Regions from separate parts of the Marinococcus sp. LNHM4E3-1 genome, predicted to be linked through region 1. Evidence: a T-box and tRNA genes for the amino acid it is inferred to sense, from the RefSeq annotation. Region 1 holds a T-box; the other holds one or more tRNA genes.
What was found. The T-box of region 1 lies ahead of ileS (isoleucine--tRNA ligase). A T-box ahead of a tRNA ligase gene usually reads a tRNA of that ligase, here a tRNA-Ile.

Region 1 (8,224 bases):
TCGTAACACAGCTTTTCATGTAGGGGAAGACAGGAATATAACGATAAACAACCGTATGATCACTGCCGAACATATCGGGCGGCCCCTTTCTACCTGGACTGCTGAAGAACAGGTGCACGGCAGCCGTATCGTAGAAGTCGGCCGCAATGACGCCGGCAAAGGAAGTGAGCAGAGGGAAACCTCTGTGGCAGAAGCTGACGGCATGATTACCCAATCAAAGGAAGTAACGCTTGTCAGTTTTTATGCTGACTGCGTTCCTCTGTTCTTTTATGCAGAAAACTCCGGGGTTGCAGGGCTCGCCCACGCAGGATGGAAAGGCACTGCAGCTGGCATCGGAGCTGGAATGATACGGGCTTTTGCAAATAAAGGCATCCCGCCTGAACAAATATATGCGGCCATTGGGCCGGCTATATCCGGATCTAATTATGAAGTGGATGAAACAGTTCTCTCAGCGCTTAAGAATCAACAGGATTTTTCCAGCGGAAAGCCGTGGGTCCAAAAGGCAAACGGGCGGTACGCGCTTGATTTAAAAACAGCCAATAAACTCCTGCTTGAACAGGCAGGCCTGCCGCCTGAACGTATTGCTGTCAGCGGTTACTGTACTTATGCTGAAGAAAAACTGTTTTTCTCCCACCGTCGTGAGAACGGGAAAACTGGACGAATGATGAGTTATATCTATATTATATAGACAGGGAGGATGCTGCACTTTGAACACGGTGGAATCCAACTGGAAAGTGATAAAGCGTAACATCAGCCTCGCCTGTGAAACATCCGGCCGGGACCCGGAGGATGTGACATGCATTGCTGTTACAAAGTACGTGTCTCCGGAGCGGGCGGTAGAGGCAGTAGAAGCCGGAATAACCAATTTGGGGGAAAACCGTGTGGAAGGAGCTCTTGAAAAATACGAAGCTGTTTCCGGACGGGCGGATATTCATTTTATCGGCACCCTGCAGTCAAAAAAAGCGAAAAAGATTATCGGCAAGTGTGCATACATTCATTCGCTGGACCGCTGGAGCCTGGCAGAGGAAATCAATAAACGCTCTGGGGAAACAGTCACCGAATGCTTTGTGCAGGTGAATGTCTCCGGGGAAGAGAGCAAAGCAGGGCTTGGGCTTCAGGAAGTGGAGCCGTTTATCGAATCACTGGTGAAACTTCCCGGCCTTCGGATCGTAGGATTAATGACACTCGCTCCATTTGAAGAGGACGCTGAAAAAACCCGCCCGGTTTTTCGGCAGATGAATGAGATGCGCAGGCGTATCCAGGAAAAAAACTGGGCGCATGCTCCCTGCGGTTATTTGTCCATGGGAATGTCCAACGATTATATGGTAGCTGTTGAGGAAGGCGCTACTCATATTCGTCTCGGTACTTCGCTTGTAGGTGAATAAAAGAATCCGGCGTTAAGTAACAAAACAGCTGGTATCTCTGTGTAAAAAGGAGAGGAGAAGATGAGTTTGCGTTCGAAGTTCCGGCGTTTTTTTGAAATGGACGACGATGTGGTCGAACAGGAGGTTCCTCTTTCTGAAGAAGAACAATATGCCCAGTATGAAAACAGGCAGGGGGCAGCGCCGAGCAACGTGGTGAGCCTGCAGAGTGTACAGAAGTCCTCGAAGGTGATGCTTTTAGAGCCGCGCAGCTACGAAGAAGTGCAGGATATCGCCGATCACCTGTGCAGCCGGAAAGCAGTGATCATTAATCTGCAGCGGGTGCCAAAGGAGCAGGGGCGGCGTATCGTTGATTTTTTAAGCGGTACTGTCTATGCCATCGGCGGGGACATTCAGAAGGTTGGCAGCCACATCTTTTTCTGCGCACCTGACAATGTGGATATTTCTGGAGCTATTACAGATATTATGTCCGAACGGGATGAACATTATTAGACAGAAAGGAGAGAGATTATGCAGCTTATAGGTTCTTTGCTGATTAGTTTAATCAGTATTTACCGGATTGTGTTAATTGTATATATTTTCATGTCCTGGTTCCCGAACGCGAGAGAATCTACGATCGGCCAGTTTATCGGTTCGATCTGTGAACCGTATTTGGAGCCATTCCGCCGATTTATTCCGCCGCTCGGCCCGCTTGATATTTCGCCGATTGTGGCAATCATCGTACTCTTTTTTGCAGAATCCGGCATCCGGGCGCTGTTTTTCAATGCCGGGGCGTTGTTCTAATTGAGGTGAATACAACATGAATATGCTCGAACACTTCCGGCCGGAAGAAAGAGCCTGGGTGGAACAGGCATCAGACTGGAAAGAAGCAGTGGAAACAAACTTCGAAAGACGGCTGACCGATTTTCTTGATCCGCGGGAGCGGGATATTTTAGCGTCAGTCATCGGAAAAGATGAAACTGTCCATTATGCTTTTGCCGGGGGAAACGATGATGCTGAGCGAAAGCGGGCGCTGATTTATCCGTTTTACGAACAGCCGGAGCAGGAGGATTTTCAGCTGATATTGTTTGAAATATCCTATCCGCAGAAATTCGCTTCTCTTGAACACAAGGATGTTCTCGGGGCCCTGATGGGCATCGGGTTAAAACGGGAGAAGTTCGGTGATATTCTGGAAGGGGAAGGATGCTTTCAATTCGTAGCAGCTGCCGAAGTCCGCAGCTATATTGAGCTGAACCTTCCCAAAATCGCCAACGTTTCCGTAACGCCGGTGGAAAAACCGTTTTCCGCTATGCTGCCGATAGAAGAGCAGTGGGTGGAACGCGAAACGACGGTTTCTTCGCTTCGGCTTGATACATTTATGGCAGAAGCATACCGGCTTTCAAGAAGCAAAACGCTCCCATTCATAGAAAAAGCGAAGGTGCGCGTGAACTGGAAAAAGGTCGACCAGTCCTCCTATATGCTGCGCCCCGGGGATTATGTTTCGGTACGCGGGCTTGGCCGCTCCAAATTGATGGAGGTGCTCGGACGCACGAAAAAAGATAAGCAGCGGATTGTGTACGGAATTAAAGAGCAGAAAAGAAAGAAATAATTTTTTTTCTTTTGAAGGAAGGAACTGCCTTTTTCGCCGCGAATGCAGTAAAAGGCAGCAGGCTTTCGGGCCGGTATACATACTTGAATTGTAGAAAGGGTGAAAGACTTTGCCTTTAACACCACTGGATATTCATAATAAGGAATTCACAAGAGGTTTCCGGGGATACGACGAAGATGAAGTAAACGATTTTTTAAAGCAGCTCATTAAGGATTTTGAAGATGTGATTCGTGAACGTGACGAGCTGTATGACCGTACAAAAGAGCTCGAAGACCGGATTAATCATTTTTCAAGCATTGAAGAAACGCTGAACAAGTCGATTTATGTAGCCCAGGAATCGGCAGAAGAAGTACGGAAAAATGCCGAGAAGGAAGGGCAGCTGACGGTGAAGGAAGCGGAGAAAAATGCGGACCGGATTATCAACGATGCCCTGAACAAATCCCGCCGGATCGAGCTTGAAATTGAAGAATTGAAAAAGCAGGCTTCTGTTTACCAGACCAAATTTAAAATGCTGCTCGAAGCTCAGATGGAAATGCTTCATTCGGATGAATGGCTGAATCTTTCCGAGGAAGAACCGGCTGAGGCGGACGTTTATGCAGGCGACGGCGAACGTCTTGACTAACACCAGCAACTAGATTATACTTTTGCATTATCATATTCGATAAACGTTGAAGGGGAGCAGGCAGTAATGTACCGGTCTCAGCGATCTGCGGTTGGTGTAAGCGCAGAACCAGGGCATTTTTGTTATCACCCCGGAGTTCCTTAACTGAACAAAGCAGTAAGTTAAGGCGGCTTTGAAAAAGCCGTTATTGCCAATGAAGAGACAGGCAGGGAGCCGTATAGCCTCCTGCGCTCATCAGGGTGGTACCGCGAGTCATTCTCGCCCCTATGCACAGGGGCTCCGAATGGCTCTTTTTGTTGTAAGAAAAAAAGGAGGATGCGGAAATGAGTTACAAAGAATCGCTGTTAATGCCAAAAACCAAATTTCCAATGCGCGGCAATCTACCAAATAAAGAACCGGAACGCCAGAAAATGTGGAACGAGCAGGACATCTATGAGCAGGTGCAGGCCCGCACGGAAGGCCGCCCGCTGTTTGTGCTGCACGACGGACCTCCCTATGCCAACGGGGATATCCATATGGGGCACGCTCTGAATAAAGTACTCAAGGACTTTATCGTCCGCTATAAATCAATGACAGGCTACCATGCGCCGTACGTGCCGGGCTGGGATGTTCACGGGCTTCCGATAGAAACGGCGCTTTCGAAAAACAAAAAAGTCGACCGGAAAAAAATGACGACAGCTGAGTTCCGTGCCGCGTGTGAAGAATATGCGGAAAAACAAATTGACCGGCAGCGGGAGCAGTTTAAACGTCTCGGAGTAAGAGGCGATTGGGAGAACCCATATGTGACGATGCATCATGAATACGAAGCCCAGCAGATTCAGGTATTCGGCGAAATGGCCAAGCGCGGCCATATTTATAAAGGCAAAAAACCGGTCTACTGGTCGCCATCCTCGGAATCGGCCCTGGCAGAAGCAGAGATCGAATACCACGATATGCGCTCTCCGTCGATTTACGTGTCGTTTGCGGTTAAAGACGGCAAGGACGTTCTCGAGGGCGATGAAAAATTTATCATCTGGACGACGACTCCGTGGACGATCCCGGCAAACCTGGCGATCACTGTTCATCCAGAGCTTGACTACGTCGTCGTGAAGGCGAATGGAGAAAAGTATGTCGTAGCCGAAGGACTGCTCGAGGAGCTTGAACAAAAGCTTGAGTGGGACGGCTATGAGATTACAAAGCGCATGAAGGGCAGCGATCTGGAATACGTCATGGCCGAGCACCCTATTTACGGCCGGGATTCCCTCGTCATTCTCGGCGATCACGTAACGCTCGATGCAGGTACCGGCTGCGTGCACACAGCTCCGGGCCACGGGGAGGAAGACTTTGTGGTAGGACAGCAGTACGGTCTGGAAACACTTTGTCCCGTCGACGATAAAGGAGTATTTACCGACGAAGCCCCGGGCTTTGAAGGACTGTTTTACGATAAGGCGAATAAAGCGATTACGGATAACCTCGATCAGCTTGGGGCGCTTTTGCAGCTGAACTTCTTCAGCCACTCTTATCCGCATGACTGGAGAACGAAAAAGCCGGTGATTTACCGGGCGACTGACCAGTGGTTTGCATCGATCGAAAACATCCGGGGCGAGCTTTTAGACGAAATCAGCCAGGTGACATGGACTCCGGCATGGGGAGAAACGCGACTGTACAACATGGTGCGTGACCGGGGCGACTGGTGTATTTCAAGACAGCGTGCCTGGGGCGTGCCAATTCCGGTCTTTTATGCTGAGGACGGCGAAGCGCTTATTAACGATGAGACCATCCAGCACGTAGCCGAGCTGTTCCGCAGCCATGGCTCCAACGTATGGTTTGAGTGGGAGACAGCCGATCTGCTGCCGGAAGGCTTTACGTCGGAACACAGTCCAAACGGCATTTTTACAAGAGAAATGGATATTATGGACGTTTGGTTCGACAGCGGCTCGTCCCATCAGTCAGTGCTTGAGGCATCTCCGCTTCTGCAGCGTCCGGCTGATATGTATCTTGAAGGCTCCGATCAGTACCGCGGCTGGTTTAACTCTTCTCTTACAACAAGTGTTGCGGTTACCGGAAAAGCGCCGTACCGTTCCGTACTGAGCCACGGCTTTACGATGGACGGAGAAGGCAAAAAAATGAGCAAATCGCTTGGTAATACAATTTCGCCAAACGACATCACAAAGCAGCTCGGCGCAGATATTCTAAGGCTCTGGGTGTCGAGCGTCGACTATCAGGCGGATCACCGGCTGTCGGACAACATTTTAAAGCAGATTGCTGAAGCGTACCGCAAGATCCGTAACACGTTCCGGTTCATGCTCGGAAACCTGAGCGATTTTGATCCGGATAAGCACCGGGTTGAGCCGTCGGACTGGAGCGAGCTTGATCAATATATGCATCTGCGCCTGCAGGATTTGGTTGCAAAAATCCGTGCCGGCTATGAAGAATACCAGTTTGTGAACGTTTATCAAACGTTCCACAACTTCTGCACCGTGGATCTGAGTTCATTTTATCTTGATATCGCCAAGGACACCCTCTACGTCGAGCATGAAGACGATGTCCGCCGCCGGGCTGTGCAGACGGTGCTGTATGACACGTTAACAGCTCTTGTACAGATGATCGCACCGATCATTCCGCATACGGCCGAAGAGGTATGGGAATTCATCCCTCAAACAGAAGCTGACAGCGTACAGCTGACGGATATGCCGCAGGCGGACCGTTCGACAGAGGATGAAGAGCTCCGCAGGAAGTGGGATCGTCTCATGGATGTCCGGGACGATGTATTAAAGGCCCTTGAGACAGCGAGAGGAGAAAAAGTGATTGGCAAGTCGCTTGAAGCCTCGGTAGATATCTACGCAGACGGGGAAGTAAAGGATATGCTGCAGAGCGTAACCCGTTTAAAAACGCTATTTATTGTTTCGAAGGCAGAAATTGCCGGTTCAGCGTCAGAGGCCCCGGCGGAGGCAGCGAAGCTCGACGAAGTAAGCGTTGTTGTAGGAGCAGCGGAAGGTGAACGCTGCGAACGCTGCTGGGAAGTGACCGAAACGGTGGGAGAAGACCCGGCGTATCCGGATCTCTGTAGCCGCTGTGCCTCGGTCATGCATCAAAAAGAGAACGTCAGTCAGTCATAGCATGTGAGGAGCCCCTTTCCAGCAGGGGCTCTTTTTTTATGGAACGTAAAGCCCGGAAGGATCGACCCGGGCGCTGTTCGCACCGGCGAATATATGCTAAAATGCTAAGGATGGAACGCATACCGCAAGAGAGGATGAAAGAGTCCGTATGAAAATCATTAAGTGGCATTACCTGCTGGCTGCGCTGATTATTATTTTCGATCAGGTAACCAAATACATAGTAGCTGCCTCCATGCGTATTGGAGAAAGCATTGAAGTGATCCCGTCTTTTTTATATCTGACCTCTCACCGGAACGCAGGAGCGGCCTTTGGTATACTGCAGGGGCAGCGCTGGTTTTTCTTAATTATTACGATCGTCGTGATAGCAGTAGTGGTGTATTACATGCAGCAGTATGGTACGCTCTCATTTACTTTTGGCATCCCGCTGGCCCTCGTTCTTGGAGGAGCTGTTGGAAATTTCATTGACCGTATGCTTTTTGGTGAAGTTGTAGATTTTGTTGATGTCTACTTGTTCGCTTATAATTACCCTATTTTCAACGTTGCAGATGCTGCCCTGACAGTAGGTGTAATCTGGTTGATTATCGGTATGTTTTTAGATGAAAGATCACGAAAGAAGGAAGAAGCACATGAATCCACGAATTATTGACGAAGAAGAACAGGGAACAAGAATCGACCGTTTGATGACAGACGAATTGGAAGAGTCGCGTTCAGTCATTCAGCAATGGGTGAAAGAGGGATGGGTCACAGTCAACGGCGGCCGTGTGAAAAATAATTACAAGCTGCAGGCCGGTGACCGGATCGACGTCACTGTACCTGAAGAAAATCATGAAGAAATGACGCCGGAAGAGATCGATCTTGACATACGCTATGAGGATGACGATGTGGTGGTGATTTACAAACCGAGGGGGATGGTTGTGCATCCGGCACCGGGGCACACCCGCGGAACATTGATGAACGGGCTGCTGCACCGTTATCCGGCATGGCAAAACCACCCCGAAGCCCGGGCAGGGCTGATTCATCGCCTGGATAAGGATACGTCCGGCCTCCTTATAGCAGCCAAGCATCCTGAGGCTTACGAGCAGTTATCCGCTCAGATGAAGGAGCGGAAAATAGAGCGGAAATATAAAGCAATTGTGCACGGAGAGGTGCCGCACGAAACAGGGAAAATTGATATGCCGATCGGCCGTGATCCCCATGACCGTCAGAAAATGGCGGCGGTGCGCGAAAACTCGAAGCCGGCAGTGACTCACTTTCAGGTGCTCCAATGGTGGCACAAATACACATTTGTGGAGTGTGAGCTTGAAACCGGACGGATGCACCAGATCCGTGTGCATTTTGCCGAGATCGGCCATCCGGTGGCCGCTGATCCGAAGTACGGACGCCGAAAGACTCTTTCTCTTCCGGGGCAGGCGCTGCATGCGTACCGGCTCCGCTTTGAGCATCCTGTAAGCGGAAAGTGGATTGAATTGGAGGCGGAGCTGCCGGAGGAGATGCAGGCTGCTATTGATGAACTTAACAAAACTAGTTGACCGCA
Region 2 (8,224 bases), on a different contig from region 1:
CTAAAAACCCTTCCCACGAAGCGGCGCTGGACAAAGCAGCAAATATAAGCATCGGTCCTCCATTCGCCCATACCTGCCCATTGTCCCGCTGTTCCTTTTCCTGTTTATTCAAACGTGACAGAGCTGTCGAACTTACAAAAAAAGTAAGCAGCGCTGCTGCCCCCAGCCACCCTGTCCATGTGTATATAAGCGTGCCGAGCACTCCGGCTGATACCGTTGCGGTAAACGTTAATGATCCTTTTTGCCAAATCATCATTAAAAACAGCACGAATACTAAACCGAGTGCCGTTTCACCCCACATGAATGAGGCCTTCGCTGCTGATAAGGGTTTGGACCGGCACGTCGTGCGCTTCCACCGGAATACGCTCCTGAAGCTGAAAAGGATGAATCAGGGAGGCCGTAGCAAAATCCGCCCGGTTTAAAAAGCGGTCATAGTATCCGCCCCCGAACCCAACGCGGTAGCCCTGCCTGTTAAATACAAGACCAGGCACAAGAACAAGATCCAGCTGCTCCGGAGGCACCAGGGGACAGACACTTTTTTTAGGCTCATATATCTGTCCGATCGAGCGCTCGAGCTCACCGAATTCCTGTATTTCATAAAAATCCATTCCGCGTTGCTCAGGTTCAATTTTAGGTACACACATCCGCTTTCCCTGCTGCCATCCCGTTTCAATAATCGGCCCGGTATTTATTTCATTTTTGAGCGAAACAGTTACAGCAATCGTCTCCGCCTGTTTCCATCCGCTCCATTGGAATAAGTACTCATAAATCTTTTTTTCTGCCGCCAAGCGATCACTTCCGGAAAGATTTTGATAGGCGCTGTTTACCTGCTGCCGGAGCATATGTTTATTCAATTATTTGCCCTCCCATGTCTTTTCATTGGACCATGCTTTAAAGACAAAAGAAAAAGCAGCTGGGAGATGTAATCTCCTGCTGCTTATTTCGTTTCGCGATGAAGAGTGTGCTTTCCTAAACGAGGAGAATATTTGTTCAACTCAATACGCTCAGGGTTTGTGCGTTTATTTTTGCTGGTGATGTAATTACGGTCACCAGTCTCTGTGCAGGCAAGCGTTACTTGTACACGCATGTGATTCCCTCCCTACTTTCGTACATTTTTCATACTTAGTAATACTATCAGATTCCTATTTGTGCTTCAAGTCTGTGATGTTAGTTTTTCTCAGGAAAGTTAAGAATATTTTTTGTAAAAGCGGCAAATCAGTAAAAAGTGTTAAGAACAAAACAACTTGCTGCAGTCTTTTATTCCAGCAGGATTACTGTTCTTCCCCGTCGCCGCCGGAGTTTTCTTCGTCTCCTGCGTTTTCTTCATTGTCGTCCGTGGTTTCGCCCTCTTCTTCATTTTCACCTTCAGCTTCGTCTTCGCTGTTTCCGGCTCCCGGACGTTCTTCCTTAAGATTCACATATGCCTGCATCGTATCAGCGGCAATGCTGTTGGCGATACCCGAGCGTCCACCCTCATCACTCGAATAAGCGTTAGGAACGACTACCGCAATCGCTATCTCCGGGTCTTCATACGGCCCGTAGGCGATAAAGGTCTGGTTGTTTACCTCTACCACTTCATTGTCGCTTTCTCTGCGGACACTGCGCTGGGCCGTCCCTGTTTTCCCGGCAATTTCCATATTTACGTCCGTGAAATAGCTGTCCGCGGTTCCCAAATCCGTGTTTACCACATCGTACATACCTTCCTGGGCAATATCAAAGTATTCTTTGTCAATATTAACCCGGTTCAGCATTTCTGGTTCAAACTGGTGAAGCACTGCACCCATTTCATCCGTATTACGGTTTGGTTCACGAATTTCTTTCACGAGGTGAGGCTCCATCCGTTTACCGTCGGAAGCAATAGTCGCGGAATACTGCGCCAGCTGCAGCGGTGTGTACGTGTCAAGCTGGCCGAAGGAGAAGAACAACAAGCTGCCTGGCACCTGCCTCCCAGCATTTAAACCAGTAGCTTCTGATGGCAGATCGATGCTGGTTTCCACCCCAAGCCCGAACTGATGATAATAGTCTCTCATTGTCGCATATGCCTCGTCCACCTTTTGATCGTTGAAACCATCGCCGCTTCCATACTCATAGTCCATCAGCCGCATCGCAATTTCGGACATAAATATGTTGGATGATTCCTGGATAGCACCGACAATATCTATTGTGCCGATTTCGTGAGAAGATTCGACTTCTCCTCCTGGGCCTGGAAGGTCAATCGGCCTGTCATTAATTTTTGTATCTTCCGTGATAACTTCCTCTTGGAGGCCGATCATGCCTGTTGCCGGTTTGATTGTCGACCCCATCTCGTACGTATTCGTTACGTTCCCGAGTTGATCATCATAACCGTTCATAGCAAGTATTTCCCCTGTATTCGGATCGATTGCAGTCACATAGGCCTGCTGATCGTTTGGAAACGACCCTTCCGACTGCCCCATCTGATTATCAAGTATCGTCTGTACTTCCTGCTGCAGATCCATGTCAATCGACAACACGAGGTCATTGCCACGGCTTCCGTTATTCGTCTCCTCGGCGTCATCATCCTCACCGCTGACAGTTCCCTTTTTGCCTCTCAGCGTGTCTTCATAGTATTCCTCGAGAAAGCTCTGGCCAACCTCGTCGGAGCGCTGATATCCTTTAGCAAGAAACTCGGATACGGTTTCTTCAGGGATAGACCCCACCTTCCCGTAAAGGCTCTGGAAGGCCTGCGTATACTGATAGTCACGCCGGAAGTCTCTCGTTACATCCACGCCATCAAGTTCATCGAGACGGGCGCTGATGGCCGTGGCCTCTTCTTCTGTCAAATCCCGTTTAACACGCTGCGGCGAGTCATAGTAACCCGAAATCATTTCACTCCAGATGGCTACAACTTCCAGCTCTTCGTCACTGATATCATTCAATTGTTCATCAGTAATCCGGTCGAGCTGTACTTCATATGGATCTTTATCGTTTTCCATAAGGCGCTCTTCTTCTTTGTCTGAGACAAGCTCCTCCGCTTCACTTTCACGCGTTAACAGCCAGTAGTCCTGCAAATTTCTTTCCGGCATGCTCTCACGGTCTGTTTCCTCTTCATCAAATTCAATCAGTTCAGCCAGTTCTTCAGCCGTCTGGAGGCGTTCTTCATCCTCATAGCTTCTCTGGTTCGTATACGTTAAAGTCAGAATAAGATTATTATCCACCAGCTCGGTTCCATTGCGGTCGTACATAATTCCGCGCGGAGCATCGACCCGGCTCGCCGATGTGGAGGCCGTTTCATTCACGTCCTCTTCATACGTATCACCTTCAACGATCTGTACGTATCCAAGCCGCAGGATCAATATTGAAAACAATATAAAAACAGCGAAAAAAAGTACGTTCAGCCGAAAAGGAATGGAAGGTTTTTTATTTTTTCTGGAAGCCACACGCAATCCCTCTCTTAATATATGTAAGTTTGCTTGTTTCCAGTTAAGTATAGCATAGAAAAAAGCCGCTGCCGAACTTCTGCTCTCTTCCTAAACAGAAAAAATCCGTTCCCGGAAAGCGGGAACGGACTCTTTAAATATATTATTTAGCTGCCTGATAGTTCTTTTCAACTTCGTCCCAGTTTACAACATTCCAGAATGCTGCTACATAATCCGGACGACGGTTTTGATACTTCAGGTAATACGCGTGCTCCCAGACATCAAGGCCGAGAAGTGGAGTTTTACCTTCCATGATCGGTGAATCCTGGTTGAGCGTATCCATAAGCTCAAGCTCGCCGTTGTTTAATACGAGCCAAGCCCAGCCGGAACCAAAACGTCCAACTGCTGTTGCGCCGAATTCTTCTTTGAACTTGTCAAAGCTTCCCCATTTGCTCTTAATGGCATCTGCCACTTCGCCTTTTGGTTCGCCGCCGCCATTAGGGCTGAGAAGCTTCCAGAAGATGGAGTGGTTGGAGTGGCCGCCGCCGTTATTTCTTACTGCGGTACGGATATCTTCAGGTACAGCGTTCAAATCGCTGATCAGTTCATCAACGCTCTTGTTTTGAAGATCGCTGTGATTTTCCAAGGCTGAATTTAATTTTGTCACATACGTGTTGTGGTGTTTATCATGGTGAATATTCATTGTCTGCTCATCAATATGAGGCTCCAATGCGTTTGGTGCATAAGGTAGATCTGGTAGTTGATGTGTACTCATACAAAATGCCCTCCTTGAAAGTTCTGGTGATTTGTTTAAAGTGACTTTGCGTTAATTTAGTATACAAAATTACACTTAGTCTACTTTCACTTTACCAAAACAATTCTTATTTTTCAAATCGGCTTTCTGCTGTAATCAACTAGAAAGCCTGCCAAGGTTGATTATTCCCTTATACTTCTTCTTTAAACATAAAAATCTAACCAGCTTTCGCTGCACATGGAAAAACCAGCCCCTCAAAAGCGTCTATATTCCCGATTTGCCACGTCCCGCCCAGAGCTGTCTTCAAAATAAAAAAACTTCTCCGGCCTTTGCGGAAAAGTTAGCTGTCCAGTTATATAAAAATGAGTATTTAACATAATAATGGCGGAGGAAGAGGGATTCGAACCCTCGCGAGCCGTAAAGCTCCTAACGGTTTTCGAGACCGTCCCCTTCAGCCGTACTTGGGTATTCCTCCAGATGCATATTTACCCACTGCTTCTTAAAGTGGTGGACCCTGTAGGACTCGAACCTACGACCGGACGGTTATGAGCCGTCTGCTCTAACCAACTGAGCTAAGGGTCCTTAAAAGCATTGCAGACAAAAAAATGGGGCGGTTGATGGGAATTGAACCCACGAATGCCGGAACCACAATCCGGTGCGTTAACCACTTCGCCACAACCGCCGTATGAGTATGTAAATATATTGGTAGCGGCGGAGGGGATCGAACCCCCGACCTCACGGGTATGAACCGTACGCTCTAGCCAGCTGAGCTACGCCGCCATGGCTCCGCAGGCAGGATTCGAACCTGCGACCAATCGGTTAACAGCCGATTGCTCTACCACTGAGCTACTGCGGAATGTGTTACTGCCGTTTTTACGACAGTAATTACTATATCATTTCCTTAAAAACGCGTCAAACAGATTTTTGTATTTCTTTAAACAAGAATTATTATAATATAAATGGCATTCACTAGCAATATACCGCCCTTTATAACAACGCTTGCGACAAACCCGCCGACAGATCCTACGCCAATTTTACCAAGCTGCTTCCACGATTTCTGGCCTCCGATTAACTCTCCAATAACAGCTCCGGCAAGTGCGCCAATCAGAATGCCGGCGACCGGAATGATAAACGGGCCGACAACCAGACCGATCAGGCTCCCCCAGATGCCGTATTTCGTACCTCCACTCCGCTGGATACCATAATAATTAGCCGCGTAATCAATTACAAACAGCAGCACCGCAATAACTGCCTGAATCACCCAGTAGACTACACCGATATCTGCAAACCCGTAGCCCAGTGCAAACATAAGGGCAGCAGCTGCGTGAAAAATACCACCCGGCAGAATCGGATAAACAACCGCGACAAGCGCCAGTGTGTAGCAGGCAATCCCCAGTAAATACCATATCAGTTCCATACGTACCTCCCTTTGCAGATGTATGATTATTCTATAGCCGCTTTTCTCTCTATATAATCAATAAAAAAGAAGGAGGATCGCCTCCTTCTTTTTCTTATGAAACCTCCCGGTCATCCAGTACCGTTTCGGCAATATTCACAGAATGGTCGCCGATACGCTCTAAATTACTGATCATGTCGACAAACACGATACCGGCAGAACCAGAGCATCTGCCTTCATTCAGGCGCAGGATGTGTTTTTTACGCAGCTTCCGCTCCATCTTATCGATATCTTCTTCCTGTCTGGCAACCTGCTGGGCAATCTCATAATCATCTTTTTCAAGTGCTTCGACAGCACGGTTAAACGTGCTGATCGTCAGCGTGAACATTTCATTTAAGTCTTTGTACGCTTCTTCTGAAAGCGTCACTTTATTGGTGAGCTGATAGTCTACGAGCTCCATCACATTTTCCATGTGATCGCCGACACGTTCAATGTCGCGGACAGTATCCATCACAACTGAGTGTTTCCGCGAATTTTCTTTAGACAAAGAGCGGGCGGAAATACCGATCAAATAATCCGTAATATTTTTGTCCAGGTTGTTGATCGCTTCTTCGTACCGGACGATGTTTTCCGCGTCCTTTTTATTTTTGGTCTCCAGGTAACTTTCGCTCTTCTGGAGGCCTTTACCTGCATATTCCGCCATCCTGAGCGTCTCCAGCTTCGCCTGGTCGAGCGCGATGGCCGGGGACTGCTGGATAAAGGCCGGATCGAGGTGCTTGGCTTTGTATTCGATTTCGTCCCCTTTGCCCGGCACCAGCTTGGTGACCAGGTACGCCAGCGCTCCGACAAACGGCAGCTGGATCAAAGTGTTGGAGACGTTGAAAATGCCGTGCGCAAACGCGATCGTCATCGGCGGGTTCAGGTTCAGCCATTCCTGCAGGTTGCCGATAAACAGCGTGTACGGCACAAGCAGGATCAGGATGATGGTGGCCCCGATCAGGTTGAAGATCACGTGGGTGAGCGCCGCCCGCTTGGCCGCCACCGACGCCCCGATCGCGGCGAGCACCGCGGTGATGGTCGTCCCGATGTTGTCGCCGAACAGCACCGGCAGCGCCGCGTCAAGCGGCATCGCCCCCTGGTTGTAGAGCTCCTGCAGCAGCCCGATCGTCGCCGACGAGCTCTGCAGCCCGATCGTGAAAATGATCCCGATCGCCAGGCCGAGCAGCGGGTTCTCGCTCATGCTGATCGTCAGCTCCCGGAAGGCCGGCAGGTCTTCGAGCGGGGCGACCCCGTCGCCCATCAGCGTCAGCCCGAAAAAGATGGCCCCGAACCCGAACACCGACTGGCCGATGTTGCTGACTTTTTTGTTTTTAAAGAAGAAGATCAGGATCGTCCCCGCAAACAGGATCGGCAGGGCGAACTCCTCGATTTTGATCCCGATGATAAAGGCGGTGGCCGTCGTGCCGATGTTGGCCCCCATGATCACCCCGATCGCCTGGCGCAGCGTCATGAACCCGGCGCTGACCAGGCCGACGACGAGCACGGTGGTGCCGGTGCTCGTCTGGATCAGGATGGTGACGATGATCCCGACCAGCACGCCCATGAACGGGTTGGTCGTAAATTTATCGAGCAGGTCCCGCAGCTTGTCGCCCGCGATCTTCTGCAGGCCGTCGCCCATGTATTTGATCCCGAACAGGAAAATCCCCAGGCCGCCGAGAAACGTAAATATCAGCGTTTGAATATCCAAACTCCCTCATCCCCTTAATCACTTTATGTATTCTGTCCTTTTTTGCCACACCCAATCTATTTTTAAAGTAAATTGAATGGTTTGTAAAGGAAATATTACTTTTTCCCAAAGTTATTTAGCTTTTGTTTTTTTCCGTAAAAAAAGAGCAAGCCGCAGCTTCCTCTTTTTTCATTATTAACCATTAATATGGTAATTACTGTTCTTTTACAGCTGTCTCAAGACGCTTGACACGGATGCGCGTCCCATCCACAGATGTTACCTCTATTTCTTCTTCAGCATTCAGCCACTGATCGCCGCTGGTAGCACTGTAACGCTCTCCCTCAATATCAATCGTACCTGTCGGGCGGAAAGGAGTAACGGTGGTCCCCGTTTTGCCGACCAGTCCTTCATACGTCTGATTTATAGAGTTATAGCCCTGTTCGCTTGTCAAACTGTCCTTAAGCATCAGCTTCGACCATAGATCCCGGCGGGGAAAAACCTTCAGGAAAAACATCGCTGAAATGGCTCCGGCCAAAAAGCCGAAAATAACGAGTACTCCGTATATGATAGTAGGAGTCGGCACAGCGATCGATACTCCCATTAGCAAAAGACCTACAATAGAGACAGTTCCGTCTCCAATAAGCTTCCCGTCAAGCAGGATCAGCCCAAGACCGGCTGCATATAATACAAGCACCCAGATACCGGCTGCCCCTTCAAGATGATAGGAAAAGAATAAGACCATAAAGGCTGTTCCCAGAATAAAAAATAAGCTTTTGGACTTAACTAGAAACTCTGAGATTAAAAACATCGTTCCAAGAAAAACGACAATAAAGCCGACACTCGGGTTCGCTAACCATTCCATTGTATATACTCCCTTCCATAAACTTCTGTAATCACTGACTAATACGACTCGTAAAAGCTTGGTAATCATATATACGCGTAAACACCCGTAATCGTTTCACAATTATTGT

Region 2: it encodes a tRNA-Ile, which carries the amino acid that the T-box ahead of ileS (isoleucine--tRNA ligase) is inferred to sense. The anticodon was not compared.

Annotation. Positions count from the first base shown of each region.
Region 1 covers NZ_JBQLID010000001.1:36,107-44,330, forward strand. The annotation lists gene pgeF (peptidoglycan editing factor PgeF) at 1-688, shown strand, start outside; gene ACTRXI_RS00195 (YggS family pyridoxal phosphate-dependent enzyme) at 708-1,385, shown strand; gene ACTRXI_RS00200 (cell division protein SepF) at 1,446-1,874, shown strand; gene ACTRXI_RS00205 (YggT family protein) at 1,893-2,165, shown strand; gene ACTRXI_RS00210 (YlmH family RNA-binding protein) at 2,182-2,970, shown strand; gene ACTRXI_RS00215 (DivIVA domain-containing protein) at 3,080-3,592, shown strand; T-box leader at 3,630-3,861, shown strand; gene ileS (isoleucine--tRNA ligase) at 3,916-6,690, shown strand; gene lspA (signal peptidase II) at 6,839-7,336, shown strand; gene ACTRXI_RS00230 (RluA family pseudouridine synthase) at 7,317-8,219, shown strand.
Region 2 covers NZ_JBQLID010000005.1:149,681-157,904, reverse strand. The annotation lists gene ACTRXI_RS07425 (DUF92 domain-containing protein) at 1-301, opposite strand, end outside; gene ACTRXI_RS07420 (5-formyltetrahydrofolate cyclo-ligase) at 291-854, opposite strand; gene rpmG (50S ribosomal protein L33) at 938-1,087, opposite strand; gene ACTRXI_RS07410 (peptidoglycan D,D-transpeptidase FtsI family protein) at 1,272-3,398, opposite strand; gene ACTRXI_RS07405 (superoxide dismutase) at 3,541-4,152, opposite strand; tRNA gene ACTRXI_RS07400 (tRNA-Ser) at 4,514-4,606, opposite strand; tRNA gene ACTRXI_RS07395 (tRNA-Ile) at 4,637-4,713, opposite strand; tRNA gene ACTRXI_RS07390 (tRNA-His) at 4,738-4,813, opposite strand; tRNA gene ACTRXI_RS07385 (tRNA-Met) at 4,835-4,911, opposite strand; tRNA gene ACTRXI_RS07380 (tRNA-Asn) at 4,913-4,987, opposite strand; gene ACTRXI_RS07375 (DUF456 domain-containing protein) at 5,066-5,548, opposite strand; gene ACTRXI_RS07370 (Na/Pi cotransporter family protein) at 5,643-7,274, opposite strand; gene ACTRXI_RS07365 (NfeD family protein) at 7,468-8,115, opposite strand.